DNA from 4 places in the Arthrobacter sp. genome. Region 1 is predicted to be linked to each of the others. Evidence: riboswitches for the same ligand, from Rfam matches in the RefSeq annotation. Region 1 holds a riboswitch; each other region holds the start of a gene.
The links. Region 1 has a riboswitch for S-adenosylmethionine ahead of RTN46_RS14595 (cobalamin-independent methionine synthase II family protein). Riboswitches for the same ligand answer to the same signal wherever they lie in the genome.
Positions count from the first base shown of each region.

Region 1 (7,316 bases):
GAGCGCATGGCCTGCGGCAGCACGATCCGGGTGGACCGGCGCCAGGCCGGGATGCCCAGCGCCGCGGCCGCCTCAAGCTGGCCCTGGTCCACGGCAAGGATGCCGCCGCGGATGATCTCCGCCGAATAGGCGGCCTGGTTCAGGGTTAGCCCCAGGACGGCTGCAGCGAACTGGCTGATCAGCGTGGTGGTCTGCAACTCGAAGAAGCGAACGTCCGTGAACGGGATCCCCAGCGACACCTTTTCGTACAGGTACCCGAGGTTGTACCAAAGCAGCAGCTGTACCAGCAGCGGGGTGGACCGGAAGATCCAGGAGAAGGTCCAGGACACGGAGGCCAGCAGCCGTGAGGAGGACAGCCGCATCAGCGCCAGGATGAAGCCCAGGACAAAGCCGAGACTGCCGGCGATGGCCGTCAGCTTCAGGGTCTCCCCTAAGCCGCGGAGCACCGACGCGGCGGTAAACCACTGGGCCACCACGTCCCATTCCCAGCGCGGATTCGTCAGGAGCGACCACAGGATCGCGGCGACGCCGACGGCCACCAGTCCCGTCCCGGCCCAGCGCCACGGATGACGTGCTGCCACCACCGGATAGCCGGAGTAGTCCAAGGCTGTGCCTGTGCCGGCTCCGTTGGACGGTGGACGGCCGCCGCCGGAACCACCGGAGCCACGGGAACTACCGGAGCTGGCAGCCTCAGGTCTCGGAACCGGAGGCACGGCGTCGTTCGGCGATGCCGGCTCCTGGCCGGTCTGGATTTTGGGTGCGGCGGAACTCATACGCCCACCTCCTTCATGTTTTGAGGCCTGTCCTGCACGGTGCAGGAGGCTTCGTTCCCTATCCGGAAAACCAGAAGGTTGGCTGAATCTAGAACAACTCCGGCGGAGTCCCCAAGGCCGGTGTCGTGCAGAGTAAACCGGCGACGCATTGGCTTCACCGCGGTACCTGCCAAGGCCCTGAATGTCCTCGCATTGCGCATTATTTCCGCCGGTGAAGGCCGGTTACCCAAGCACCACGGGGCCCCGAGGATGCTCCTAGGATGGGCGAGACCGCGGGCCCGACCGCTGCCCGGGAAGGAGCGCCATGCCGATTGACAGCACGCCAGGCCGAACGTTGGGCGGCGGCCGCAAGAGAATCGTCTTTGTCGGCGGCGGTCCGCGGGCGGCCCTGATCCTGGAACGGCTGGCCGCCAACCGGCCGCGGCTCTTTGACGGCCCGCTGGCTGTTCACGTGGTGGAGCCGCACCAACCCGGCTCCGGTCGGATTTGGCGGCAGGACCAAAGTCCGCTGCTGAAGCTCAATTCCAGGGCCGCCGATGTCACCATGTTCACCGACGACTCGGTGGAGTGCGCCGGTCCGCCCACAGTGGGGCCCGGTCTACTCCAATGGGCCAGCGGTGTGGCGGACGGCAGCATCACGGACGCGCAGGTTCCGGACGCAGATCTGGCGCGCCAGCTTGCCGGCCTTCGCCCGATGACGTTCCCGACCCGCCGGCTGCAGAGTCTGTACCTCGAATGGTTCTTCCGACGCACGGTACAGGCACTGGGTCAGCAGGTTCCGGTCACCGTGCACCGGGACCAGGCCGTGGAGGTTTCCGCCGAGGACAGCGGTTACGTGGTGCGGCTGGCCTCGGGGGCAGCGCTGCCTGCCGACGTCGTTGTGGTTGCCATAGGGCACACGGATTCGGTACCCGACCCGCAATCCGCTGGCTATGCCGGCTTTGCGGCCAGGCACAACCTCTTCCACACCCCGCCGGCCTATACCAACGATGTCGATTTTTCTGCCTTGCGCCCGGGACAGAAGGTGATCGTCTCCGGCATGGGACTGGCCTTCATCGACCTGGTGGTGCAGCTGATGGAAGGCAGCGGCGGCCAATTCGTTGATGCGCCCGGGGGCTCCCTGCGCTACATCCCGTCCGGGAACGAACCACGGCTGTGGGCAGGTTCCCGCCGCGGGGTGCCGTACCGTTCCAAAATCAGTACTGAACTGCGCGGAGAACCGGCCCGTCCGCCGCGGTACCTGACCGCAGGCACCGTCGCCGCGCTGCAAGAGGCGCACGGCGAGTTGGATTTTCGGCAGCATCTCTGGCCGCTGCTGGCCAAGGATGCCGCGTTTGGCTATTACCAGGAGCTGTTCACCGGGCATCCGGAGCGGGTGGCTCTGCCGTGGTCCGAATTTGTGGTCCGTTTCGACGCCGCCGCCTGGTATTCGGATGAGAGACGGGCCTTGGTGGACCAAGCCGTCCCCGCGGCGGGGGACCGGCTGGAGTTCGAGGACCTTGACCATCCGCTGGCCGGGGTGGCTTTCGCTGGGCCTGCGGAAGTGCAAAGTATGGTTTCCGCGCACATCCGCGAAGACCTCAGGCTGCGCGACGGCGGGGCAAACTCAGAAACGCTTGGCCTGTTCCTGGCGTTGCTGCGCGTGTACTCCGAACTGGGCCGCCTGGTTCCAGCGGAAGTACTCACGCCTGCCTCGCGCCCGCTGGTCAGCGGCTGGTGGCACGGTTTCTTCAGCTACGTGGACTCCGGCCCGCCGGCCCGCCGGCTGCGCGAACTGCTGGCGCTGCACGAGGCAGGCTACCTCTTATTCCTTGGCCCTGCGCTGGAGGTGGGCACTGACGAAAAGCTCGGCCTGTTCACGGCATCCTCCCCGCAGGTTCCCCATACAGTGAGAGCGACCGCCCTCATCGAAGCCCGGCTGCCCAGGCCCACTGTGGAAGGCTCGGCGAATCCTCTGCTGCTGACGCTCCATAAGTCCGGCCTCGGCTGCGAGGAGCGCACAGGCGGTTCGCCGTCGGATCCCAGCACCGGGAAGCTGTTAGTGGATTCCTCCGCACGGCTCGTCGGTGCAGACGGCGGCACCCGAACGGGCCTTTACGCCGTCGGCCCCGCGACCTCGGGCTGGGGCAGCGGGGCCTTCGCCCGGCCGAACAGCAACGCCGCGCCGTTCCGCGAGAGCGATGCGCTGGCACGGCTGATCCTCACCGACCTGGCGGCAATGTCCTTAGCTCCGGGGGACACCTCCGGTGCACGGCTGGCCGCCGCCATCAATCAGCTGCACTCCTCGCTAGTCTGAACCGAAAGGATTTTGATGACCCTTCCTCCGCCCCGAGGGGCCTTTGCAGAGCTGCTCTATCTGCCGTTGGAGGACCCTCGGGTGCAGCCACTGGTCGATGGGCTGACCGCGGAATACGACCGCCGATACGGCAGCATCTTCGGCGGTGCCGGTCAGGAGATGCGCCGCTACCCGGCGGTGGAGTTCGCACCCCCGCATGGCGCACTGCTGATCCTGCAGGAGGACGGGGAGTCTGTAGCCGGCGGCGCCTTCCGCCGCTATGACGAGCAGACCGCGGAGTTCAAGCGCATCTGGACCCATCCAGGTCACCGGCGCCGGGGTCTGGCTCGCCAGGTGCTGACCGAGCTCGAGGCGGAGGCCGGGCGCCGTGGCTACCGCCGGGTCTACCTGACGACCGGCTCGCGTCAACCGGAAGCGCAAAACCTCTACTTGGCCACCGGTTACAGCCCCGGATTCGATCCCTCGGCTGATCCGGAAACCGTCAAGCATCTGGCCTTCACCAAGGAAATACCGGCTGGTGCGTCCGGGCAGAGGCCGGTGATCACGGCGAACTCCTGAAACACCTACTGGCAGGACACAATTTGCACATGCAGGAGCCCCCGTTGTTTGATGAGAGCTCCCATCCCGAGCGGCCGAGAGACCTGGATCGATGACGCCGCAGCAACCAACCCCGGGACCGTCTCACGGCGGTTCGCAACGGTAGTGGTGCTACTGCCAGGACCGATGGAAAGGACCATTCCCATGCCCCTGAATACTGACCGCATCCGTGTCACCCACGCCGGATCCCTGCCCCGAACACCGGAACTGCTCGCGGCGAACGAGGCAAAGGAAGCCGGCGGCCTCACGGAGGAGTTCCTCGGCCTGCTCGAGGCGTCAGTGATAGACATCGTCGAACGCCAAAAAAACCTCGGAGTGGACATCGCCAACGACGGCGAGTACGGCCACACGATGTCCTCATCGGTGGACTACGGGGCCTGGTGGAACTATTCGTTCGCCCGGCTGGGCGGGCTGCAGGCCACCGATGTGGACCGCTGGGCGGACGACCAGGTCCACCGCTCCTCCCCGGGCAACATTGTGCTGACCACGTTCACCGACCGCCGCGACCGGGTGAAGTTCAACGACGCCTACACCGACCCGTCTTCGGGTGTCCTGGCGCACCGGAAGTCGGTCAAGCAGCCCAAGGTCGCTGGCCCGTTGACCTATACCGGCCAAGAGTTGGTCGCCTCGGACATCACCAACCTGAAGAAGGGATTGGACGCCGCCGGACTGGCCGAAGGCTTCGTCGCGTCGCTCTCCCCGGGGTCCTGCGCGCGCATCGCCAACGACTACTACCAGAGTGACGAGGAACTGCTCTACGCTTGCGCCGACGCAATGCGTGAGGAGTACAAGGCGATCATCGACGCCGGACTGACCGTCCAGTTGGACGACCCGTCGCTGGCCGAGAGCTGGGACCAGATCAACCCTGAGCCGTCGCTGGAGGACTACCTGAAGTTCATCCAACTGCGCGTTGAGGCCACCAACTGGGCTTTGCGGGATCTGCCCCAGGAACAGATCCGGCTGCACGTCTGCTGGGGTTCCTGGCACGGCCCGCACACCACCGACATCCCCTTCAAGGACATCATCGGCTCGGTGCTGCAGGTCAACGCGGGCGCCTACTCGTTCGAGGCAGCCAATGCCCGGCACGAGCACGAATGGCGCGTCTGGGAGGACACCAAGCTGCCCGAAGGCAAGGTCATCATTCCGGGCGTCGTTTCGCACGCCACGAATGTCGTGGAGCACCCCGAGCTGGTGGCGGACCGGATCGAACGATTCACCGGCCTGGTGGGCCGGGAAGCCGTGATCGCCTCCACGGACTGCGGGCTCGGCGGGCGAGTCCACCCGCAGATCGCCGTCGCCAAGCTGGAAGCACTGGGCCAAGGCGCGGAAATAGCGTCCAAGCGCCTCTGGAAGTAATCCACGCCGCAGGGCTTCAGCGCCCGTAACCGGCTGTGATGGACCGGAACCCGGAAATTTCGGGGTTCCGGTCCATCACAACGCTCCGAATCTGGCTGCAGGAGCAGGTCCCTATGCGCGGCTGCATCACCTGCTGAGCGCTGCGGCACCTTTGCGGAGTCCCTGGGCCCGTTCCAGTGCGCCCGCCAAGTCTTCCTGCAGATCCGCCAGGTCCTCCACCCCCACCGAGAGCCGGACCAGGTCGACCGGTACAGCAAGCTCAGTTCCGCGCACTGAAGCGTGTGTCATTTCCGAGCAGTAGCAGATCAGCGATTCCACCCCACCCAAACTCACCGACAGTGCGAACAGCCGCGTGGATTCGGCGAAGGCCCGTGCGGCGCTCTCTCCGCCGGTGAAGCGAACCGAAACGATCCCACCGAAGCCTGACATTTGCCGTGCCGCCAGGGCGTGCCCCGGGTGCTCGGGCAGTCCAGGATAGAGGACCTCGGCGACGCCGGGCTGGTCCCGGAGCCATTCCGCGAGAGCCTGGGCGTTAGAGTTGTGCCGCTCCATGCGCAGGCCAAGGGTCTTCAGGCCGCGGGCGGCCAGATAGCAGTCCTGCGGCCCAGCGACCGCGCCGCCGGCGAACTGCTGGTTGCCGACCGTCTCCGCCAACTCCCGCCCGCGGAAGGAACGGTCCGCCACAACCACCGCCCCGCCGAGGACATCCGAGTGTCCGCCGATGTACTTCGTGGTCGAGTGCACCACCACGTCCGCGCCCCACTCCAGCGGCCGCTGCAGGTAGGGGGAGGCGAAGGTGTTGTCCACCACCAGCAAAGCCCCGGCCTCGTGCGCCACCTTCGCCCAACCGGCCAGATCCGCGATGGCCAGCAGCGGATTCGACGGCGTCTCTACCCACAGAATTGCCGTGGATCCCGGCTGGACCGCGGCCGCTACCGCTGCCAGATCGGTGATATCCACGGCCGTATTCGCTATGCCCCAGGGGGCCAGCAGAGAGTTAATCAGGCGGTTCGTGCCACCGTAGCCGTCCCCGCCAAGAACTATGTGGTCACCCGGCCGAAGCAGCGCTCGCAGCAGCGCATCCTCGGCGGCCAGCCCGGAGGCGAAAGCGAACGCGGCCGTGCCGCGCTCCAAGGCTGCCAGCTGGGTTTCGAACCCGTTGCGGGTGGGGTTGGAGCCGCGGCTGTACTCATGCCCGGCACGCAGCACATTGATCCCGTCCTGCACAAAGGTGGAGGTCTGGTAAATCGGCGGGATGACCGCTCCGGTCAGCGGATCCGGTTCCTGTCCGGCGTGGATAGCGGTGGTGTTGAATCCTGCGAACCGTGCCATCTCAGATCCCCGTTCCCGCGGAAACCGCTGCGGTAGGGACCGCTGCCGCCCGGCAAGTGGCTCCGGTCAGCGGGGCCAGTGCCTGGGCCAGATCCGCGACGAGGTCCGCCGCGGCTTCCAGCCCCACTGAGAGCCTGATGGTGGTCTCCGTGAGGCCGGCGGCGGCGCGCTGCTCACGGCTCAGTCGGCAGTGCGTCATCGCTGCCGGGTGTGCCACCAGCGACCGGGTGTCGCCCACATTGGCCACCAGCTTGAACAACCGCAGCCGGTCAATGAATGGACCCACCTGCCCGGGGTCTGCAGCGAGGTCGAACGAAAACACGCTCCCGGCCCCCTGCGGGAAGTCCCGGATCGCGAGCTCGGCTTGAGGATGGCCCGGCACCGACGGATGGTGAACCGCTGCCACGGCCGGATGACTGGTCAGGAACCGGATCACCTCACGACTGTTCTGCCCGTGTCGGGCCACCCTGATGTCCAGGGTCTCCAGCCCCTGGAGAATCTGTGCGGCACTGGCGGGCGCCAGCGAGGGGCCCAGATCGTGCAGGTATTTGCTGCGGGCCAGGGCCAGGTAGGCACCGTGGCCGTGGCGTTCCCACAGAATCTCACCGCCGTAGCGGCGCTTGGGCCGGGTGAGCTGCGGCCATTTGTCCGGATAGGCGGAAAAGTCGAAGCGGCCACCATCCACGACGGCGCCTGCGAGGGTGGTTCCGTGCCCGCCCAGGAACTTCGTGGCCGAGTAGACAACGATGTCTGCCCCATGGTCCAGGGGCCGGTACAGCGCCGGGGTAGCCAATGTATTGTCCACGACCAGCGGAACGCCGGCGCCGTGCGCCACGGCGGCGATTGCCGGCAGATCCTGCAACGTGGCGAGCGGGTTGCCTATGGACTCGGTCAGGAATGCCCGGGTCTGCGGGCGTACCGCCGCCGCCCAGGCACCGACGTCGGATGGATCGGCGAAACTG
Region 1 is NZ_DALZXY010000098.1:3,812-11,127, forward strand. It holds gene RTN46_RS14580 (amino acid ABC transporter permease) at 1-773, opposite strand, end outside; gene RTN46_RS14585 (FAD/NAD(P)-binding protein) at 1,078-3,069, shown strand; gene RTN46_RS14590 (GNAT family N-acetyltransferase) at 3,085-3,627, shown strand; SAM riboswitch class I at 3,686-3,799, shown strand; gene RTN46_RS14595 (cobalamin-independent methionine synthase II family protein) at 3,811-5,022, shown strand; gene RTN46_RS14600 (cystathionine gamma-synthase) at 5,149-6,354, opposite strand; gene RTN46_RS14605 (PLP-dependent transferase) at 6,356-7,316, opposite strand, start outside.

Region 2 (7,316 bases), on a different contig from region 1:
GCCGGGCGGTGCCTCCCAGGCCCGCCGCACCCTCGATGCCTGGCAGGAATGGGCCAAGCAGCGCGGCGCCAAGGGCCTGGCCTATGTGCTGGTCCAGGAGGACGGTACGCTGACCGGTCCGGTCGCCAAGAACCTCACCGACTTTGAGCGCGAGAACCTCGCCGAGAAGGTTGGCGCCAAGCCCGGCGACTGCATCTTCTTCGCCGCGGGCCAGACCTCCGAAGCACGTGCCCTGCTCGGCGCAGCCCGCGTCGAAATCGGCCACCGCACCGGCCTGATCGATCCCAAGGACTGGGCTTTCGTCTGGATCGTCGACGCGCCGATGTTCGAGCCCGCTGCCGCAGCCGTCGCTGCCGGCGACGTTGCTGCCGGTGAAGGCGAATGGACCGCGGTGCACCACGCGTTCACCTCGCCGAAGCCCGAGTTCATGGATACCTTCGACACCGATCCCGGCTCCGCCGTGGCCTATGCCTACGACATTGTCTGCAACGGCAACGAAATCGGCGGCGGCTCCATCCGTATCCACCAGCGCGACGTGCAGGAACGTGTCTTCAAGGTGATGGGCATCTCCGAAGAGACCGCGCAGGAGCAGTTCGGCTTCCTGCTCGAAGGTTTCAAGTACGGCGCGCCGCCGCACGGCGGCATTGCCTTCGGCTGGGACCGTGTGGTGGCCCTGCTGGCCGGCGCCGACTCGATCCGCGACGTCATCGCCTTCCCGAAGTCCGGCGGCGGCTACGATCCGCTGACCTCCGCTCCGGCGCCGATCAGCGCGCAGCAGCGCAAGGAAGCCGGCGTGGACTTCAAGCCGGAGAAGAAGCAGGACAAGCAGGACGAAACTCCCGCAGCTCAGTAGTTTCCCGGGAAAAGCCCGGCCGCCCATGGGCGGCCGGGCTTTTTGCTGCCTGCTCCGGGGGACGGGCTCCGGACCGAAATTCGTGCGTTAGTGCGAATTCAGAAACGAGAATGATTTCGGTGTCGGAAAAATGAAGCATGCTTGTGATTGACCGGCAGAATTAGTTTGGGAATTTTGTGCCCATTTTGCGCTACCGCTATTCCGGCTGGAGATTGCCACTCATAGGGTTTTTAAGGCGATTAGTTTCTGCCCGCACCCGACTATCAGTCACATCGTCGATTTACCGCGGGCCGACGAGGAAACACGAATGCAGCGCAAAAGTCTCACACCCCCACTGTTATCCCGGCTGACCACGGCAACCGTCGGAACGGCCCTGGTCCTCGGACTCACCGGTTTCTCGACGGCAGTCCCCACAACCAACGACGCCGGCAACGGCACCGAGACGCTGGCTGGGGAGCCTGCGTCCGCCGTCGTTCCCCTTGACCTTGCCGGATTCTATGACACCACCGCGGCGGGGACGGAGCGCCAGCTCCGCAATGACCTCACAGGGGGTCTTGCAGGCCAGGTGCAGTTTGCCCAGAGCCATACAATCAATGCGGCCGGAAATGCCGCGGCAAAGATGCCTTCGCTGGTGGCAGACCGGGCGGCGCTGCTCCTTTTCTCGCCCCATTCAGGCGCCTCGGGAGTAAGCGTAGCGGCCACCATTAACGGGGTTCCCCAGGGGACGCTCCAACTGGCCCCGCCGTCGGATATTCCCCGCTCCGATATGGACATCACTAACAACCGGGCCGACGTCGCTTATTCCTCGACAGCTTGGACTGCCGAGCTGCCCTGGAATTGGATGAAACCGGGCCTGGAGCTGACCTTTACAACGGACACGGGTACCGGAGTGCTCGCACGGAGCAACATCCAGTTCGCTGCGCCGGCGGAGATGATTATCAGCTCGATCGAGCTCGGCATGCTCACGGACTACCCGAAGTCCGATGGTCACTACATGTTCAACCAGCCGGAAAAGTCCGGGGCCGATTACTTCCAGACCATTCCGGTCTCCAAACTCACGATGGCTGTTTATGAGCCGGTTCGCCTCGATAAGGTCATCGTGTCCTCCGGCGTCATCTATGAAGGCAAAAGCGCCGTCAACGGCGACGTCTACTCGGGCGACCTGCGCGAAAGCGTCGGCAAGGCGCAGGTGAGCACCGGCATCAACCTCGCCAATTTCGGCACCACCAGCGGGTCGATGGACCAGCGGCAGCCGGGGACGTTCAACCAGCGGATCATCCATCACTCGGCCGGAAACTATGCCAACGGTGTGCAGACGCACGGCCTCAGCGGGGGCAACGGGATGGCGACCCTGTACGACTCCGTGGGCAACGAGCTCAGCCATGAGCTCGGCCACTCCTACGGTCTTGGACACTATCCGGGGGTGGATACCTCGAAGCAGGGTGATGACCGGGTCATCAACGCCAGCCACCACAGCGAAAGCGGCTGGGGCTACATTGCCTACCGGGACCGCATGCGTTCCAATCTCTCCTCGAACACCGACTTCACCGCCGAGGGGTTCGACTTGAACGCCGGGCGCTTCACGCAGAACTACCAGGGCCTCTACAACTACCACCGGGACGCCATGTCCGGCGGCAGCAACTCGAGCACCCTCTCGCGCTACACCCACCTCACCGGTTACAGCACGGAGATCACCCAGCGGTCCCTGGCCACCGTTGTCCCGGACCTGTCCTACCCCAGCGGCTACCGGGACTGGGATGCCGCAGCAGGCGCCTACGTTGATGCGAAGGTGAAGACGCCCGCGTTCTCGGCGCCCAAACCCGCCCAGGTCGGCGTTCCGGTCTACACCCTGCTCGGTGGATACAACCCATCGGTGCCTGAACAGACCGTGCTTTACCCCGCCTTCCGCAGCAACTACGGCAACGTATTCGACCTCCCGCAGGCGGACACCAAGGCCACTGACTCAACGCGCCGGTGCTGGCTGGATATCACCTTCCAGGACGGGCACGTCGAGCAGACGGCCCTGCTGGCGAGCAACGGCGTCAAGCAGTTCAACGTCAATCTCGCCGAAGCGGATAAGCCGACCGATGCCTCGATCTACTGCCGGGTGAATGGGACAACGACCAAGCTCGGCAACTCGATCAGCATTGCAGCAGATCAGGAGCCGCTTCGCCCCGCCGTCGTGATTGGCCAGGAAGCCGGGTACGAAGCCCTGCGTGCCGTTGAACTGCCGGAGCTTGAAGCGAAGCTCCAGGCCGTTGCCAACCAGGCCGTACCAGTCTTGGACACAAACGGCACTGTGCTCCTGCAGAGCTGGAAGGATGACCTGAGCGGGCTCACACCGGAGGCCCGGCGCGTGGCCGAATCAGTCCAGGCACAAACGGCGGCCGCCGCCTCGATCGACAGTTTCATCCAGGGGAACCAGGCCAAGCTCGATGCCAAGGATCCGGCCGCCACAGCGGAACTGTTCAAGTTGATGTCCTCGCTGGGCTTCGTCGAGAATCCCACCCAGGTGCTTCCGCAGGGAGGCAGGTTGCTGGTCGACGGCGGGCATTGCCTCGTCCTTGGCGAAGACCTCGGCGTGACGGTGCCGCAGGACAAGGCGCTGTGCGCCGACACTGCTTCCCAGCGCTGGATGATCGACGTCCGCGGTGCAATTCACAGCGAACAGCGCCCGGATCTGTGCCTCGTTCCCGGTACTCCGGTGAATGTTGCCGCGTGCTCCCAGGCTGCAGGATCACAGGTGTGGAAGCTTGAGGCCGACGGGCATATCAAGAGCGCGGTCTCGAGCTACCTCGATTTCTACCGGCACCAGGGGATCGCGGGCATGTACGGGAAGACAAACGGGGCGAACCAGATCTGGACCGGTCTGGCCGCCGCAGCGAACCCCGGTATGGCCACGCTGAAGTCAGGCAGCCTGGCGACGCTTGCCGGCCTGAATTTCGCCACTGCCTCCATCGATGCGTTCATTGAGGCGAACCAGGCGAAGCTCGATGCGAAGGACCCCGCCACGACGGCAGAACTCACGGCACTCCTGACCAGGAGCGGATTCACGGAAAGCCCCACCCAGGTCCTTCCCAGCGGTGGGCGGGTCCTCGTGAACAACGGCCACTGCCTCGTACTGGAGAACAATGGCGGCGTCACCGTCCCCAAGGACAAGTCGCGGTGCGCCGATACCGCTGCCCAGCGCTGGTTTGCGGATGCGCGCGGTGCGATCCACAGCGAGGCGCGTCCTGACCTGTGCCTGGTGCCCGGTACGCCGGTGAAAACCGCCTCGTGCGCCCCGGCCGACGGATCTCAGGTTTGGCTCTTTGAAGCAGACGGGCACATCAAGAGTTCGGTCTCGAGCTACCTCGACTTCTACCGTGACGAGGGAATAGTTGGCATGTTCTCGAAGAACGCGGGTGCCAATCAGATCTGGACGGGCCTCACAACGTCAGCCAACCCCGGAATGGCAACGTTGAAGGCCGGCAGCCTGGCGGCGCTCTTCCGCCTCGGCCTCGACGCCTAGCGGCCTCTGCACCGGCTAGACACCGGTAACCAACAAAAAGGTGCACGTCCTGCTGCGGGACGTGCACCTTTTTGAATGAGGTTTGATTTGCTGCTTCAATCCGTCCGGTTAGAGCGCGAACTCAGGCACCGACAGGTTCCGGAACTTCGATCCGTGGAACACGAGCGGCTCGTGGGCGTCTTCGTGGGTGGAGTAGCCGTGCACGCGCAGCAGCACCACCGCATGATCCCCGGCGGGCACCTCGCCTTCGACCGAGCACTCGAGCCAGAGTGCTGCCTCCTCCAGGAACAGGGCGCCGGTACCGGACTCAGCCACGTTCAGGCCGGTAAAACGGTCGCCGTCCCTGGAGGCGATCTGGCGGCAGACGCCGTCGTGCCCCGCCCCCAGGACGGACACGCCCAGCCGTACCGCCCGCCGCAGCACCGGCCAGGTGCGCGAGGTGTTCTGGACTGCGAACATCACCAGCGGCGGATCCATCGAAACGCCAACGGTGAAGGACGAGGCCACGATCCCCTGGGGAGCGCCGTCGATTTCAGCACAAAGAGCGGCGATCCCGGAGGGGAAACGCCCGAACGCCCGGCGGAGCGCATTGGGGTGCAGATCGGTTTCAAGGGCCACTGGATTTCCTCTGCCTGACGCGCCCATCCGTCCTGCGGGCAACACGGGAACGCTGTACTTGCCGGACCGGGAGATCCACCGGAACGGCCGAATCGTCACCTGGAGCACCCCGCTATGGCGAGAGGGTTGCCGTCCAGCCGGCCAGGGCCTGTGGCTGGAACTCTTGATTCTGTCCATCAACCTAGGGCCCGGCGCAGGGAGGCGCAAACCCGTGTCACACAGGCCACATGATTCGCAACAGTTCGTAACGGCCGGGCTGCTCTCCGGGCAGGCGGTTGTTCCCCCGGCAAGCCGGAAGAGCCATTACAGTGTCCGCATGAGACAACGCTGGTTCAAGCAGGTAGACGTCTTTGGTGGCCGCCCCTACCAGGGCAATCCGCTTGCCGTGGTGCTGGATGGCGAAGACCTTGATGACGAACAGATGCTGCAGTTCGCCCGTTGGACGAATCTTTCGGAGACCACCTTCGTGCTCCCGGCGATCCAGGAGGACGCCGACTACCGCGTCCGGATCTTCACACCCGGGGGAGAGATCCCGTTCGCCGGACATCCCACGCTTGGAACGTGCCACGCCTGGACGGAGGCGGGCAACACGCCAATGAGGCCGGGGCTTGTGGTCCAGGAATGCGGCATCGGGCTGGTGCCGCTGCGGGTCAATGCCGGACTGGCTGCCTTCGCCGCGCCGCGGCTCATCCGCACCGGCCCCGTCGAGTCGGACATCCTGGCCCGGGTCACGGCTGCGCTGGGACTGTCGCCGGAGCAGGTCCGAGGCCACCAGTGGGTGGACAACGGGCCGGGATGGATGGGCTTGCTGCTGCCCGACGCCGAGACCGTGCTCTCGCTGCGCCCGGACCACGCGGCGCTCGGCAACCTGCGGGTCGGCGTGATCGCTCCACAGCCCGAATCCGCCGAAACGGACTTCGAGGTCCGCGCTTTCGCTCCCGGCCTGGGGGTGGCCGAGGACCCGGTCACCGGCAGCCTGAACGCGGGACTGGCCCAGTGGCTGATCGGCGAGGGCCTCGCAGAGGAGCGCTACACGGTGACGCAGGGTACGGCGGTCCATCGGGCCGGGCTGGTCAGGGTTTTTATGCGTGAAGGCCGGATCTGGGTCGGCGGGGAGTCTGTGACCTGCATTGACGGGTCCGTTTCGCTCTAAGCCCCTCCCGAGGGCAGCGAGCACTCGCGTGGGTGCACGCGATGCCGGCCTGGTGCGCAGCTCTGGTGGGATGAATCGTTCCTATCCCGCCATTTCTGCGCACTGGAGGCCGTCCCGCGGGCCTCGGCGGCTGGCGCGGTGCCTGGGTGCGCAGCTCTGGTGGGATGAACCGTCCCTATCCCGCCATTTCTGCGCACTGGAGAACGGCCCGGGGGCCTCGGCGGCTGGCGCGGTGCCTGGGTGCGCAGCTCTGGTGGGATGAATCGTTCCTATCCCGCCATTTCTGCGCACTGGAGGCCGTCCCGCGGGCCTCGGCGGCTGGCGCGGTGCCTGGGTGCGCAGCTCTGGTGGGATGAACCGTTCCTATCCCGCCATTTCTGCGCACTGGAGGCCGTCCCGGGGACCAACGGCCCGGGGGCCGACGGCCCGGCCGGCCGGGTCCAGGGGGCGGGAGTGCGCCAAGGGGAGAGCATGCGCCAAGGAGAGGGGGAGGGCGCGGGTAGCCTTGGAAACGTGAGTGACTTGTTCAGCAATGATGAGGATCCGGACCTCGAGGACATCGGCGGGGCAGGAGATCAGGACGGCGACAGCGCCCGACAGCGCCCGCGGAGCCCGCTGGCGGTGCGCATGCGTCCGCGCAGCCTCGACGAGGTCGTGGGACAGCAGCACCTGCTGACGCCGGGTTCCCCGCTGCGTACCCTGGCCGAAAGCCCCCAGGCCGGGCCCGCCGGCCCCTCGTCGGTGATGCTCTGGGGCCCTCCCGGCACCGGAAAGACCACCCTGGCCCACGTCGTCGCCCGCGGTTCAGGGCGGAAGTTCGTTGAGCTGTCGGCCATCACCTCCGGCGTCAAGGATGTGCGGCGGGTCATGGATGACGCCCTGACGTCCCGGGACCTGCACGGCCTCACCACCGTCCTGTTCCTCGACGAGATCCACCGGTTCAACAAGGCCCAGCAGGACGCCCTGTTGCCGGGTGTGGAGAACCGCTGGGTAGTCCTGATCGCCGCCACCACGGAAAACCCGTCCTTCTCCGTCGTCTCGCCGCTGCTGTCCCGGTCGTTGCTGCTGACCCTCAAGCCGCTGACCGAGGCAGACATTTCCAATCTTCTGGTCAGGGCTGTCGACGACGAACGCGGGCTGGCCGGGCGGATCAAGCTCAGCGACGAGGCACTTGAACACCT
Region 2 is NZ_DALZXY010000105.1:765-8,080, reverse strand. It holds gene aspS (aspartate--tRNA ligase) at 1-853, shown strand, start outside; gene RTN46_RS14940 (M66 family metalloprotease) at 1,161-4,364, shown strand; gene RTN46_RS14935 (flavin reductase family protein) at 4,473-4,982, opposite strand; SAM riboswitch class IV at 5,032-5,151, opposite strand; gene RTN46_RS14930 (PhzF family phenazine biosynthesis protein) at 5,299-6,135, shown strand; gene RTN46_RS14925 (replication-associated recombination protein A) at 6,649-7,316, shown strand, end outside.
Region 2: another riboswitch for S-adenosylmethionine. It lies ahead of RTN46_RS14935 (flavin reductase family protein); the one in region 1 lies ahead of RTN46_RS14595 (cobalamin-independent methionine synthase II family protein).

Region 3 (7,316 bases), on a different contig from region 1:
GATTACCAAATCCGTGTTCGCTGCCCCGGCCGAAGCCCATCCCATGATCGACACGCTCGCCCAGGGCATCCTCTTCGAGTCTGAGGCGAAGTTCGACCGCATGCAGGCATTCCTGGAAAGGAAGAACAAGAAATGACAGTTCCCTCCAAGGTCGGTGTCCTCGGCGGCGGCCGTATGGGCGCAGGCATTGCGCACGCCTTCTGCACGGCAGGTGCCGCCGTCGTCGTTGTGGAACGTGACGCCGACGCCGCCCAGGCCGCGTATGAGCGGGTAGCCGGAAACCTGGCCAAGAGTGTTGAGCGTGGCACCACCAGCGAAACCCTCGACGCCCTGACCGCACGGCTGAGCGTGTCCACCGACTACGCCGACTTTGCCGGTGCCGGCTTGGTGGTCGAGGCGGTGCCGGAGGACTTCAGCCTCAAGGCCACGGCCCTGGTTGCCGTGGAAGAACAGCTTGACCACGACGCCTGGCTCGCCTCCAATACCTCGTCCCTCTCCGTCTCCGAACTGGCCGGAAAGCTGCAGCGCCCGGAGCGGTTCTGCGGCCTGCACTTCTTCAACCCGGTGCCGGCCTCCACACTGATCGAAGTGGTGCTGGGCAAACAGACCTCCGCGGAACTGGCTGCTGAAGCCAGCGCCTGGGTTGCCGACCTGGGCAAAACACCCGTCGTCGTCAACGACGCTCCGGGCTTCGCCAGCTCACGGCTGGGCGTGGCCATTGCCCTCGAGGCGATGCGCATGGTCGAAGAGGGCGTGGCTTCCGCCGAGGACATCGACGCCGCCATGGTCCTGGGTTACAAGCACCCCACCGGCCCGCTGAAAACCACGGACATTGTGGGACTGGACGTGCGCCTCGGCATCGCGGAGTACCTGGCCTCCACCCTCGGCCCGCGCTTCGAGCCGCCGCAGATCCTCCGGGACAAGGTGGCCCGCGGGGAACTCGGCCGGAAGTCCGGCAAGGGTTTCTTCGACTGGAGCTAACCTCCCGAATCATCCAGCAGCCCGCGTCCTTCCCGGACGCGGGCTGCTGCGTTAACCGGGGTTGTCGTCCGCGCAACTCAAACCGCCCCCGACTGCTCGATGCCGTGCTGGCACCAGGCCTGAGCCGGAGTGCTAGGTTGGGGGCTTCGCGGCTGGAGATGCCGGGGAACGTTGCCTTCACGGATCGGCGTGACAGCGATGGTGCGGTTTGGCTCTGTAGGAATGGGAGACGAGGACTCATGGACGTCAAAGTGAGAACGCCTGACGTCAACGAGCTCAATCAGATAGTTGGCGTGCTGAAGCAGTGGCAGTACGACGAGGGACCACTACATCTGCATCCGGGCGACTTGGGCTGGTACTCACTGCGTGGAGCTGCTGCCACGGCCGCTGCGACACGGGTGTGGTCGGATGGAGACACCGTTCTGGCGATCGCGCTCCTCGATGGCCCCCAGCTGCTGCGATTCGCGATGGACCCGGCCCGGCACCAGGACGAGTCTCTCGCTGTCCGCATCGCCGCGGACGTCGGTGAGCCGGCCGCTGGTGTCCTCGATGCAGGAAGCGCAACCATCGAGGCGCGCGGCGCGTCAGCTCTCTCCGGGCAACTCGCGAAGGAGGGGTGGTCACCCGACGAGCCGTGGACACCGCTCCAGCGTAATCTGGCAGCGACTGTCGAGGTTGCCGGTCACCGGATCGAGACCATCGAACCAGGTTGCACTGATGAGTGGGTGTCTGTTCACTGGTCGGCTTTTCGTGGAACGCCGATGCCGGACGAGCGGCTGCGCAAATTCGTAGCTGGATGGCGGGCAGCAGCGGAGGGACCATGTTTCGAAGCCGTGCGCATCCTCTCGCTCCATGACGACAGTCGTGCAGTCGCCGTCGCCACGGTATGGTCTGCTGGCGCCGGGCGTCCCGGCCTCATCGAGCCGATGGGGGTGCATCAAGAGCACCGCGGCCGCGGATACGGCACAATCATGACGCGGGCGGCCGCGGCATCGCTTCGCGAGATGGGCTCATCGAGCGCCATTGTCTGCGCAGAGAGCTCTAACACCGGCGCCGTATCCACCTACCTGGCGGCCGGATTCTCCGCCTATCCCGAGGTTACCGATTGGCGTCGCGGCCCGTGAGGCCTCGACGGTGTCCCCACTCAGCGCTGGATCGTCACACGCCGAACGGAACGCCGTCCCTGCGTGAGGCACGGGCCTCCCCGAAATGTCCTGCGCCTAGGCTGGGGCAATGAACAGCGGCAGCAACGGAACGGTGGACTGGGACGGCGCGGTCAACGCCCGCGACCTCGGCGGGATCGCCGTCGCGCGCGGACGCAGGCTCCAGCCCGGCCGGATCTACCGGATGGGCCGGGCCGAATGGATCACGGCACGCGGCTGGGAGCAGGCGTACGACGCCGGTGTCCGCACCGTGGTGGACCTGCGCAACGACTCCGAAATCGGCCGGCGGGATACCGATCCGGTGGTGCCGCCGTCGGCAGTTGCCGGCATCCGGTTCCTGAACCGGCCCACCCAGGAAGCCGCCGACCCGGAATTCACCGCACTGACCGGCCCGTACCTGAACTCACCGCGGTTCTACCCCGAAAACCTGCACCGCTGGCCGGAGAAGTTCGCCGCGATTGCCCGGACCCTCGCGGATGCGCCTCCCGGCGGCGTCGTTATTCACTGTTCCGCGGGGCGGGACCGCACGGGCCTGGTCACCCTGCTCCTGCTGCAGCTCGCCGGAGCAGCGGAGGAGGAGATCTGGCGGGACTACCAGCAGGCCGCCGCGGGAATCAACGAGTGGCACCGGCTCCAGCGGCAGCCGCGTGAACATCCCCTCAGCGACGCCGAGCTCGCCATACGAAATGCCGGCGCGCGGCAGGAACTGCGGGACGTGCTGGGGGTGCTCGATGCCGAAACGTACCTGCGTACGGCCGGAACCGGGGAGGACACCCTCGCCCGGCTCCGGGCCCGGCTGCTGGACTGAAGCCGCTACTGCGGCATGGGAAGCCCGGCCTCAGCCGGAAGTGGTTTCCCGCTGCACCGGTGCGGGCGCTCCAGAGTGGCCAAGCAGAAAAAAGAGCTGCCTGCGGGGCTTTGGAAACCACCCGGTACCAGCAGCATCGAGTGCCGCGGGCACCACTGTGCGGAGTCGGCCGCGGAAGCCAGTGCGAGCGCCACCCGCGCCACGTCCGGGTGCCACACGAGCTGTTGGGCGCCGTCGAGCACCAGGGCGATGACGTCGAGCTCTGGGTCGGCGTGCACTTCCACGTCAATCCAGTCGTCGTATCCGCTCTGGGGGCCGGAAGGGGTGCGGGCGGGTGCCGGCGCCGTGCGGCCCGGGGGAACACGGACGCGGGAGTCACTGGAGTAAGCCACAGTGTTTGTCCTTTGATGGGTTGTCCTTGCCCGCAACGGTTGGTGCGGGCCGCTTCGTCATCCGAACCACCCGCCGAACAATGGGGTTGGTGTGAGGCCAGTCGGAGCTTTTCCTGCCCGGTGGTGCCGGGTGCGGAGGCCACATCTCGTGAAGCACTGCTTACCCTAGCAGCCTCCGCTCCCGCCGGGAAGGGCCACTGTGACTCCACTAGATGTTTATGCATATAGTGGGGATGGCGACGAAAATTCGCCTCACCGATTCAAAGAAGAAGGCATTATGCGTGCAGTTGTATTTGAGAAGTGGCAGACTTTCCCGTCCCTGACGGAGGTCGAAAAGCCGAAGCCGGGCCCGGGCGAGGTCCTGCTGAAGGTGGCAGGCGCCGGTGCCTGCCACTCCGACGTCGCAATCTATAAGGATTTTTCCGAAGGCTCGCCGGGGTCGATTCCGCCCGCGTTCGTCCTGGGCCATGAGAACTCCGGCTGGGTCGAGGAACTCGGGGAAGGTGTCAGCGGCGTAGAGGTCGGCGGCGCCTACCTGGTCTACGGCCCGGTGGGCTGCGGGCATTGCAAGGCCTGCTCCCGCGGACAGGACACCTACTGCGAGAACGCCGCCGAGATCCCTTACCTGGGCATGGGGCTGGGCCGCGACGGCGGCATGGCTGAATATGTAGTGGTCCCGGTCCGGAACCTGGTCCCGCTGGGCGACGCCGATCCCGTCGCCGCTGCGCCGCTTTCCGATGCAGCGCTGACGCCGTATCACGCCATCAAGAACTCCCTGCCGAACCTGGCTGGGGGCGGCAAATACGCCCTGGTGATCGGCCTCGGCGGGTTGGGCCAGATGGCTGTGCAGATCCTGAAGGCGCTCACCGGCGCCACCGTGATTGCCACTGACATGAAGGAAGAGGCCATGCAGAAGGCCGAAGCTGCCGGGGCCATCGTGGTTCCCGGCGGCGAGGGCCAGGTGGAACGCATCCGGGAGATCACCGGCGGGCGCGGCGTGGATGCTGCGTTCGACTTCGTCGGGGTTTCTCCGACCATCAAGACTGCAGCCGCATCGATGGCACCGCAGTCCCGGTTCACTGTGGTTGGCATCGCCGGCGGATCGTACGAATGGAGCTTCTTCACCACCCCGTACGAGTCGACCACGACCAACACCTACTGGGGCACCATCGAAGACCTGCATGAAGTGGTGGCGATGTACCGCGCCGGGCAGATCAAGCCCGAGGTGGAGCTCTACAGCATGGATAACGCCCTCGAGGCCTACCGGAAGCTGGAATCGGGCGAGCTCAGCGGCCGTGCCGTGGTTGTTCCGCACATGAAGTAGTTACGTCTAAGAAGTAACCAGCGCCCCGGCACCGCGTCCTGCGGAGCCGCGGCCCCGGTGCTGCTGCGATCAACGACGGCGGTGTCCCCTGGAGAGGGGGTGCCGCCGTCGTTCGCTGTTTCGAGCTCCGGGGATACCCCGGTGGTGTGCTCCAGCGCACTCTCATGTAGGCTGGATTGATTACCGACCGTCCGGTCAGTTATCCGCGTGCGCACCCGGCTCCAGCCGGGACGGCGGGGGCCTCCCGGGCGATCCGAAACCAACGTCCAGTATCGAAAGGGTCCGTCGAAGATGACCTCAACCGCCATAGACGTGCAAGTCGTCCCCAGTTTCGTCCAGGACGAATGGTGGACCCCGGAGAGCGGCAGCCTGGCGGCTGCCAGCCCGGCCGAAGTCCGTGATGCCAGCACCGGCGAACTCCTGGCCCTGGTCAGCACCGACGGGCTGGACACCGCCGCCGCCGTCGAGCACGGACGCACCGTGGGCCACCGCGGGCTGGCCGGCCTCACCTTCCACCAGCGTGCCCTGAAGCTCAAGGAACTGGCGCAGTACCTCAACGGCCGCCGGCCGGAACTCTATGAAATCTCCGCCCGCACAGGTGCCACCAAAATCGATTCCCTGGTGGACATCGACGGCGGCATCGGCGTGCTCTTCACCTTCGGGTCGAAGGGCCGGCGCGAACTGCCCAACGCCACCGTGGCCATCGACGGCACCGCGGAAGTCCTGTCCAAGGATGGCTCCTTCATCGGTGAGCACATCTACACCTCCATTCCCGGTGTCGCCGTGCAGATCAATGCTTTCAACTTCCCGGTCTGGGGCATGCTGGAGAAATTCGCCCCGGCCTTCCTGGCCGGCGTGCCGACCATCGTCAAGCCCGCCACCCCCACCGGCTACCTCACCGAGGCCGCCGTCCGCCTGATGATCGAATCCGGCATCCTTCCGGCGGGATCGCTGCAGCTGATCTCCGGCTCCGCCCGCGACCTGCTGGACCACCTGGACTACCGGGACATGGTCTCCTTCACCGGATCGGCGTCGACCGCCAACAAGCTGAAGTCCCACTCCAACGTGGTGGAAGGCGGCGTCCGCTTCACCAGCGAAACCGACTCGCTGAACGCCTCGATCCTGGGCCCCGACGCCGTTCCCGGCACCCCGGAGTTCGACGCCTACGTGAAGTCCCTGGTCACCGAAATGACCGTCAAGGCCGGCCAGAAGTGCACCAGCATCCGCCGCGCAATCGTCCCCAAGGCACTGGTGAACGACGTCGTTGCCGCCGCTGCCCAGCGGATCGAGCAGCGCGTTGTCCTGGGCGACCCTCGTGCAGAGGGCGTCACCATGGGTGCCCTGGCCTCCACCGAACAGCGCGACGGGGTCCGCTCCTCCGTCGAGGCACTGCTGGCCAGCGGTGCGCGGATCGCGTATGGCACCCTGGACGCACCCGAAACCGTCCAGCTGGATGGCAGCCGCGGAGTGGCCGCAGACGGTGCCTTTATGGCCCCGATCCTGCTGACCTGGGACGACGCCGAGGCAGAGGCGCTGCACTCGGTGGAGGCCTTCGGGCCGGTGTCCTCGGTCATCGGCTACGAAGACACGGCCGACGCCGTCCGCCTGGCAGCCCTTGGCGGCGGCTCGCTGGTGGCTACGGTCTGCAGCAACGATCCGCAGACCGTCCGCGAGCTGGCCATCGGCATCGCCGGCCACCACGGCCGTGTGCATGTACTCAACCGCGAGGATGCCCGGTCCTCCACCGGACACGGCTCGCCCGTGCCGCACCTGGTCCACGGCGGTCCCGGCCGCGCCGGCGGCGGTGAGGAGCTGGGCGGCATCCGTGCCGTCAAGCACCACATGCAGCGCACCGCGATCCAGGGCTCCCCGAACATGCTGACCGCGATCACCGGCGTCTGGCACACCGGTGCAGACCAGAACTTCGACGCGACCCACCCGTTCCGCAAGGACCTGGCCACGCTGAAGATCGGCGACGCCATGGCCTCGGAGCTGCGTGAAGTCACGCTGGAGGACATCACCGCCTTCGCGAACACCACGGGGGACACCTTCTACGCCCACACCAACCAGGAAGCTGCGGAAGCCAATCCGTTCTTCCCCGGCATCGTGGCCCACGGCTACCTGCTGCTGTCCTGGGGCGCCGGGCTGTTCGTTGAACCGGCTCCGGGACCGGTGCTGGCCAACTACGGCCTGGAGAACCTGCGCTTCATCACTCCGGTGGCGTCCGGCGATTCCATCCGCGTCACGCTGACCGCCAAGCGCATCACCCCGCGCGAGACGGATGAGTACGGCGAGGTGGCCTGGGACGCCGTCCTGCACAACCAGAACGATGAGATCGTCGCGACCTATGACGTCCTGACCCTGGTGGAAAAGGAACGCGCCTAACTTCCCGCAGAACAGTGAAGCCCGCCTGGAAATCCAGGCGGGCTTCACTGCCTCTAAAACTTCTCTGCGTCTAAAAGCCAGCAGGTCCAGCGGGTGGGGAAGTCTTGAGGCGGGAAGGCCTTCGACGGGAGGAAGCGGTCAGGCCTTTTTGTGCAGGCCGTCGAACGCCATGGAAATGACGTCGTCGGCCAGCTTGGCCGCACCGATGGGCCCACCGGGCTTGTACCACTCCACGATCGAGTTGATGGTGCCAAAGAGCAGCC
Region 3 is NZ_DALZXY010000037.1:19,985-27,300, forward strand. It holds gene RTN46_RS08705 (enoyl-CoA hydratase/isomerase family protein) at 1-136, shown strand, start outside; gene RTN46_RS08710 (3-hydroxyacyl-CoA dehydrogenase family protein) at 133-981, shown strand; gene RTN46_RS08715 (GNAT family N-acetyltransferase) at 1,233-2,105, shown strand; gene RTN46_RS08720 (tyrosine-protein phosphatase) at 2,215-2,952, shown strand; gene RTN46_RS08725 (hypothetical protein) at 2,958-3,344, opposite strand; SAM riboswitch class IV at 3,362-3,498, opposite strand; gene RTN46_RS08730 (NAD(P)-dependent alcohol dehydrogenase) at 3,622-4,668, shown strand; gene paaZ (phenylacetic acid degradation bifunctional protein PaaZ) at 4,960-7,053, shown strand; gene RTN46_RS08740 (TetR/AcrR family transcriptional regulator) at 7,192-7,316, opposite strand, start outside.
Region 3: another riboswitch for S-adenosylmethionine. It lies ahead of RTN46_RS08725 (hypothetical protein); the one in region 1 lies ahead of RTN46_RS14595 (cobalamin-independent methionine synthase II family protein).

Region 4 (7,316 bases), on a different contig from region 1:
GGGGTACTGGCCGGACGGGCTCTACACCGCCCCGGCCGACGCAGCCATGGTCCAAGACATCCAGACGGCCAAGGACCTGGGCTATACGATGCTGCGCAAGCACATCAAGATCGAGCCGATGCGCTGGTATTACCACTGCGACCGGCTCGGCATGCTGGTCTGGCAGGATCTGGTCAACGGAGGCACGGGCGCCGGGCGTGCTCCGGAACTGCTGCCGCTTCCCGGCCGGGGGAGCCGCAGCGACCGCCGCTACGCAAAGTTCGGCCGCAGTGACGCCGCCGGACGCGAAGCATTCCGCCGGGACATGCGCGAGACCGTGGAACTGCTGCGGAGCGTGCCGAGTATCGCCTTGTGGGTCCCCTTTAACGAAGGCTGGGGACAGTTCGACGCCGCCGCGGTCGCCGCGGAACTGCGGGAACTCGACCCGACCCGGGGGATCGACCACGCCAGCGGCTGGCACGACCAGGGCGCCGGAGATACCAAAAGCCTGCACGTATACGCCGTCCCGTTCCGGATCCGGCGGCGCTGGCAGCGCGATCCGCGGGCCATCGTGCTTTCGGAATACGGCGGCTTCAGCCTGCCCGTGGAGGGGCATACCTGGAACAGCTCGGTCTTTGGCTACGGCAAAACCCTGCACACCCGGGCGGAGCTCGAACACGCCTTCACCGAACTGCACCGGACCCAGATCGAGCCGGCCGTGGCGCTTGGACTGGCTGCCACCGTCTACACCCAGCTGGCCGACGTCGAGGACGAAGTGAACGGGCTGCTCACTTATGACCGCAAGGTCCTGAAGCTCGACGCCGGGGTGGTGCGGGAAATCAATCGGGGGCTGATCCGGGCTGCAGCGGCTTCCTCGGTGTAGACGTGCGGCACGCGGATCGCTGTAGGGGTTTGCGACCCTGGCCGCTTCGGTTTGGGGCATGGCTGTCCCTGCGGGCCGGAGCTCTATTGTCGCCGTCGGGTTCTGGGTAGTCCTGCCCGAGTCAGTATTTGCGCCAGGCCGTCCGGGTCCTCAGGTGCTTTGAAGAGGGCGGCCCAGACCCAGCGCACAAATCCTACGCCGGTAGCGCGGATGGCGTCTTCTCGGCGCTTTTCCTGCAGTAGGGCTTGCTGGGATTGCCCGCCGACCCCGTTTAGTGCTGGCCCATACTTCAGAGCACCATCGAACTCGCCGACCAGATTTTGCTGAGGCCAAAAGAAGTCTGTCCGGCCGAGCACCCGGCCGCCGGCAGAGCGAAACTCTTTCTGCAGCTCCGGGGGCGGAAAGCCGAGCCGGTGCAGGGCCGCCCGGGAAAGGGACTCTCCCGCTGATTCTGATCGCTTGTCGGCAAAATTTATGACCCGAAGGGCACGGGTTCGTTTTGCTTGGGTTGGCAGCGCCTGCGCCAGGTCCTTCAAGTCTGCCTTTTCCAACGGGGCCAGTCCGCGCAACGGATCGGGCCGCAGGACGTGGTCCATGGCTGGAACTGCGGGCTCAAAGGGCAGGTAGGCGGCCATGTCGAGAACCGTTTGCGCACGAGATGTGACGGCAAACCCTGCGATCCTGGAGAGAGGTTCGAGCAGTTGCCGTTCGGCCCAGCGGATTCCTCCTCGACGTCGTGCATGCGAAGGGGCCGAGGCCAGGACCATGATCTCGTTGGAAGAACCGATGGTGGGAATTCCCCAAGCGATAGCAGCCGACTCCTGGAGCAGGACCCGAGGGTTCCGGCCCTGCTCCGCAGCTGCCGTCAGCTTCGTGATTTCGCGTTCCCAACGGGGGAGGTTTTCCCAATGGGCAGCGGAGACGTAGACGCCCGGCCTCAGCCGTAGCAACTCCCCGCTGCGGCACCGACTGGCAAGGGATCGCCGACCGGGACCGTCCCGATCTGCGTCCGACGAAAAAAGGAGAGCTGGCTGCATTCTCCAATCTTGGACCTTCACGATCTTGCCTGGATGTTGGGGTCCCCATCTGTGGAAAACCCTACGGTTTGGGGGAAATCGACCATTTTGGGATTTCCCTGCCAGGGCGCTCCGGAGGGAAATCCCATAACGGCTGGATTTTCCCAAAACGGAGGGAAACAACGTCACAAAACGGGAGGATTTTCCCAGAACGGAGGGGCGTGGTGCACGGAGTGGGCAGATTTTCCCAAAACGGAGGGGCGTGGTGCACGGAGTGGGCGGACTTTCCCAAAACGGAGGGGCGTGGTGCACGGAGTGGGCGGACTTTCCCAGAACGGAGGGGCGTGGTGCACGGAGTGGGCGGATTTTCCCAGAACGGAGGGGCGTGGTGCACGGAGTGGGCGGACTTTCCCAGAACGGAGGGAAACAACGTCACAAAGCGGGAGGATTTTACCAAAACGGAGGGAACAAAGGTTGCATAACGGCAGGGGTTTCCAGAGGGAGGGTGCGGGCGGAAGAACGGTGGGGACAGGCGTGCCGAAGCATCCGCCGGAACCCTCCTGAGATGCGCCGCCCCGAACGAGCCGCCACCCTAAACAAAGCCAGCACCCTGAATGAATCGCCGAACTGAACCGAGCAGTGCGCCAGCCAACACTCAGACCGGCGCCGTTCTGCGTCAATACCCGGCGCGATGTCCGGACCATCCCAGCCCCGACAATCCCTGTCAGGACCAAACTACAGATCCGGGCAAGCGCCGCCCGCGCCACAGACCCGGGCAACGCGGAGATACGTTGAAGGCCTCGAAACGTCCGACCCGATCCGGCCCAACCCGACTCGACCCAACCGGCCCAGCACACGCCCGGCCCACGACCGCCCGACCGGGCGGCAGCTCGGCCCTCGCCAACACCTTTGTCGAAATCGACGCCGTCCCGGTCAGCCGAAATAGACAGCAAAAGGGTGGACGGACTGGTAAATCCAGTCCGTCCACCCGCAGCTGTCCTGATGTGGCAGGGGAGTCCCCAAGGGGAGGGAAACGCCCGCGCAGGATTGACCCGATGTGGCAGGGGAGTCCCGAAGCGGAGGGATATCCCTCCGGGACGAGGTTTTTAGATCTCGACGAGGCCGGAAGGCGTCCCGAAGGAAACGGACATAATGCCCGGGGTGCCCTTCGGGGAAACCCAGGTGACATCCACGGATTCCAGCGGCTCCTCGACCGGCATACCCAGCCATTCCGTGACCCGCGCGGCAGAGCCGGCAATGGTCAGGGACTCCAAGGACACGGTCCCGGAGAGGGCACGGGACGGATGGAGATCCGCTTTGTCCTCATCCCAGCGCAGCATGTAGGGAACCTGCGGGTCGGCGATCAGGCCGTTGATGCCGATCTGCCGCCAGGTCAGCTCCTGGCCGTCGGGGAACTTCCGGTTTCCCGGAACCGAAGCACGGCCAAGCCGTTCTTCGAAGGGAGCCAGGTCATTGACCTCGACACACCAGCCCATCCAACCGCCGCCGGCTTCGGACCGGGCACGCACGGCCTGGCCGAAGGGTGCTTTGTCAGAAGCCGGGTGGTTCAGGACTTCAACCACCTCGATGTACTGGTGGTTAGCCAGGGGCAGGATCATATTGCGGGTGCCAAAACGGGGGTGAACCCCGCCCTTGACATATTCGGTCCCGAGGGCAGCAGCAATGCGTTCCGTGGTGGCCAGCAGGCCGTCGGATTCGCAGGCGTAAGAAACGTGATCCAGGCGCATGCGAATATCTTGACACGTTGTGACCTGTGTCTCGACTAAGGCCAGCCTAAGCAGCTCAAAAGTGGAACCTGTTAGGGGAACTAAATGAATTCACGCTGCGTCATATGGGTTGCGCAACTGAGTGTCCGTTGGTTCTATGGGTACAGGTCATGAGCGCCAGCAGATAGCCCCGGCTTGCTGGCCGGCAACCCTCCAACCGCGGTGGGGTGCCCCGGGTGAAGACCTGGCTGGGCATCAAAAGGATGTCACGGCAAGCGCGGGCCACACGTCTGTATCCGGAGTACTTCCGGCATCGGTTCCTGTGGGGCCCCTGGTCAAAAAGGGAGCAACATGTCTGCCAACTGGTCGTTCGAAACCCGCCAGATCCACGCAGGACAGGAGCCCGACGCCGTCACCGGCGCCCGTGCCCTGCCTATCTACCAGACCTCGTCCTTCGTATTCCCCAGTGCGGAAGCAGCTGCCAACCGTTTCGCCCTGGCTGAACTTGCACCTATCTATACGCGGATCGGAAACCCCACCCAGGAAGCGGTGGAGAACCGCATCGCGTCACTGGAGGGCGGGCTCGGGGCACTGCTGCTGGCCTCGGGCCAGGCAGCCGAGACCTACGCCATCCTCAACATCGCCGAGGCAGGGGACCACATCGTGGCCAGCCCCAGCCTGTACGGCGGAACCTACAACCTCTTCAAGCACACCCTGAAGAAATTCGGCATCACAGTCACATTCGTGGCTGATCCGGACAACTTGGAGCAGTGGCGCGCAGCGGTCCAGCCCAATACCAAGGCGTTCTTCGGCGAGGTCGTCTCCAATCCGCGCCAGGACGTCCTGGACATTGAGGGTATTTCCGCCGTCGCGCACGAGGCCGGCGTCCCGTTGATCGTGGACAACACCCTGGCCACGCCGTACCTGATCCGTCCCATTGAATGGGGCGCGGACATCGTGGTGCATTCGGCTACCAAGTACCTCGGCGGCCACGGCACCACAATCGCCGGCGTGATCGTGGATTCGGGCAACTTCGACTTCGGCGCCGACCCGGAGAAGTTCCCGGGCTTCAACACCCCGGATGAAAGCTACAACGGCTTGGTCTACGCCCGGGACCTCGGCGCCAACGGAGCACTCGGTGCGAACCTGGCGTACATCCTCAAGGCCCGCGTGCAGCTGCTGCGCGACCTCGGTGCGGCACTCTCGCCGTTCAGCGCCTTCCTCCTGGCCCAGGGGCTGGAAACCCTGAGCCTGCGTGTGGAACGGCACGTAGAGAACGCTGTCGCCGTCGCCACCTGGCTGGAAGGTCACGACGACGTCGTCTCGGTTGCGTACGCAGGCCTTGAGTCGAGCCCGTGGTACGAACGAGGACGCAAGTACGGGCCCCGCGGCACCGGCGCCATTGTGTCCTTCGAAATCGCCGGCGGCGTCGAAGCAGGCAAACGCTTCGTGGACGCCCTGGAACTGCATTCACACGTGGCGAACGTTGGTGACGTCCGTTCGCTGGTGATTCATCCGGCGTCGACCACCCACAGCCAGCTGGGCGCCGAAGCGCAGGCAGCGGCCGGCGTCAGCCCGGGCCTGGTGCGGCTTTCGGTCGGTCTGGAGCACCTGGATGACATCATCGCGGACCTCGACGCCGGTTTCCGCGCCGCCAAGGGAGCCTGACGCATTCCCGTGACAACATATCCACCCGCACCGCAGCACCCCGTCAGCACCATCGACGGGGTGCTGCAGTGCGCCTCGATCGGCACCCTGGAACTGGAGACCGGCGGCATCCTGCCGGACGTGGTCCTGGGGTATGAAACCTGGGGCCGGCTGAACCGCGACGCCTCCAACGCCGTGCTGATCCCGCACGCCCTGACCGGAAGTACCCATGTCGCCCAGGGAGACACGGACGAACCGGGCTGGTGGGACGGACTTGTCGGCCCGGGCCGGACCGTGGACACCAACCGCTTTTTTGTGGTCTCGATCAATATGGTCGGCGGCTGTTACGGCTCCACGGGCCCGGCATCGGCAGATCCGGACGGCCTGCCCTGGGGATCCCGCTTCCCGTTTGTCACCATCCGGGACTCGGTGCGCGCCGAAGCCAGGCTGGCCGACCTGCTGGGCATCCGCCGCTGGCACACTGTGCTCGGCGGATCACTGGGCGGGGCGCGCGCCCTGGAATGGGCTGTCACCGAACCCGGGCGGGTGGCCCGCTGCGCAGTGATCGCAGCGACCGCGGCCAGCACCGGGGAACAGATTGCCTTCGCCCAGGCGCAGGTGGCAGCGATCCGGCTGGATCCTGATTTCAACGGCGGCGACTATTACAACGGCCGGGCACCGACGGGAGGCCTCGGACTGGCCCGGCGGATCGCGCACATCACCTACCGGTCAGAACCTGAACTGCAGTACCGGTTCGGTCGGACACCGCAGCCGGGGGAGGATCCCCTCGGATCGCCGCTTCCGGCACGGCGCGGACGGTACCAGGTGGAAAGCTACCTGGATCATCAGGCACAGAAGCTCTCCGGGAGGTTCGACGCCAACAGCTATGTCATCCTCACTGAGGCGCTGATGAGCCACGACGTCGCCCGCGGGCGTGGCAGTCTGGCCGAGGCCCTGTCCGGCACGGAAGCGGAATTCCTCGTGGCCGCGGTCGACAGCGACCGGCTGTATTTCCCGGAGCAGTCCCATGAACTGGCTGCAGCCCTGCCGGGGCAGAATCAGGTGCACCTGATCAGCGCGCCGATCGGCCACGACGGGTTCCTCACCGATGTGCTGCAGCTCTCCGGCCTCCTGGAACAGGGCTTTTTCGCCTAACCCCTGGGCGATCCCGGCCGGGCGCGGTCCCGGCCGGGACCGGCTTAGGCCTCGTCCAGTGCGCCGGCGCCTTCGCCCGAACCCTGCGGCATCCCGGAACCGAAAAACGGGCCGGCATCCGGGCGTTTGGCCGAAACTCCGTCGCCTGAGGACCGCTTTCGTACGCGCCGGACCACCCACGGAACCAGGTATTCCCGGGCCCAAACCAGGTCTTCGGAGCGGGCGGTCCGCCAGTTCTTGGCAGCCAGTTCCTTAACCGCCTGTGGTTCCAGGGAGTGCGGAACGCCGAGGGTGTCCAGCACCGCGGCAGCAATCGTGTGGTGTCCGAGCGGTGAAAAGTGCAGCCGGTCAGGGGCCCACATCTGGGGGTTGCTGAGTTCGCGCAGGGCCCACATGTCGGCAATCACAGCATCATGGCGGGCCGCGACGGTGCGCAGGTTTTCGTTGTAGATGGCGACCCGGCCTCGTACGCTGCCCAGCACCGGCGTCGCCCCGATGTCCGGTCCGGTGAAGAGCACCACTGTCGCGCCGGTTTCACGGAGAGTGGCCACGGTGCCGTCCATTTTTTCGGCGAGCCGGTCCGGATCGCCGCCGGGCCGGATGACGTCGTTGCCGCCGGCGCAGATGGTGACCAGATCCGGCTTCAGATCGATGGCGGGCTGGAGCTGTTCGTTGATGATCTGGTTCAGGAGCCGGCCGCGGATGGCCAGGTTGGCGTACGCAAAGTCTTCGTGGCCATGGGCCAGCTCTTCGGCAACCCGGTCGGCCCATCCACGGTGACCGCCGGGGCTCTCCGGATCCGGGTCGCCGATGCCTTCGGTGAAGGAGTCACCGAGTGCGACGTAGCGGTTGAACGGATGGTCCGGGTGGCCCTCCGGTGGAGCGGTCTTCGTATCGGGTATCGGATTG
Region 4 is NZ_DALZXY010000049.1:6,160-13,475, reverse strand. It holds gene RTN46_RS10255 (sugar-binding domain-containing protein) at 1-862, shown strand, start outside; gene RTN46_RS10250 (hypothetical protein) at 946-1,497, opposite strand; gene RTN46_RS10245 (VOC family protein) at 2,985-3,626, opposite strand; SAM riboswitch class IV at 3,772-3,889, shown strand; gene RTN46_RS10240 (bifunctional o-acetylhomoserine/o-acetylserine sulfhydrylase) at 3,957-5,273, shown strand; gene RTN46_RS10235 (homoserine O-acetyltransferase) at 5,283-6,407, shown strand; gene RTN46_RS10230 (SGNH/GDSL hydrolase family protein) at 6,452-7,316, opposite strand, start outside.
Region 4: another riboswitch for S-adenosylmethionine. It lies ahead of RTN46_RS10240 (bifunctional o-acetylhomoserine/o-acetylserine sulfhydrylase); the one in region 1 lies ahead of RTN46_RS14595 (cobalamin-independent methionine synthase II family protein).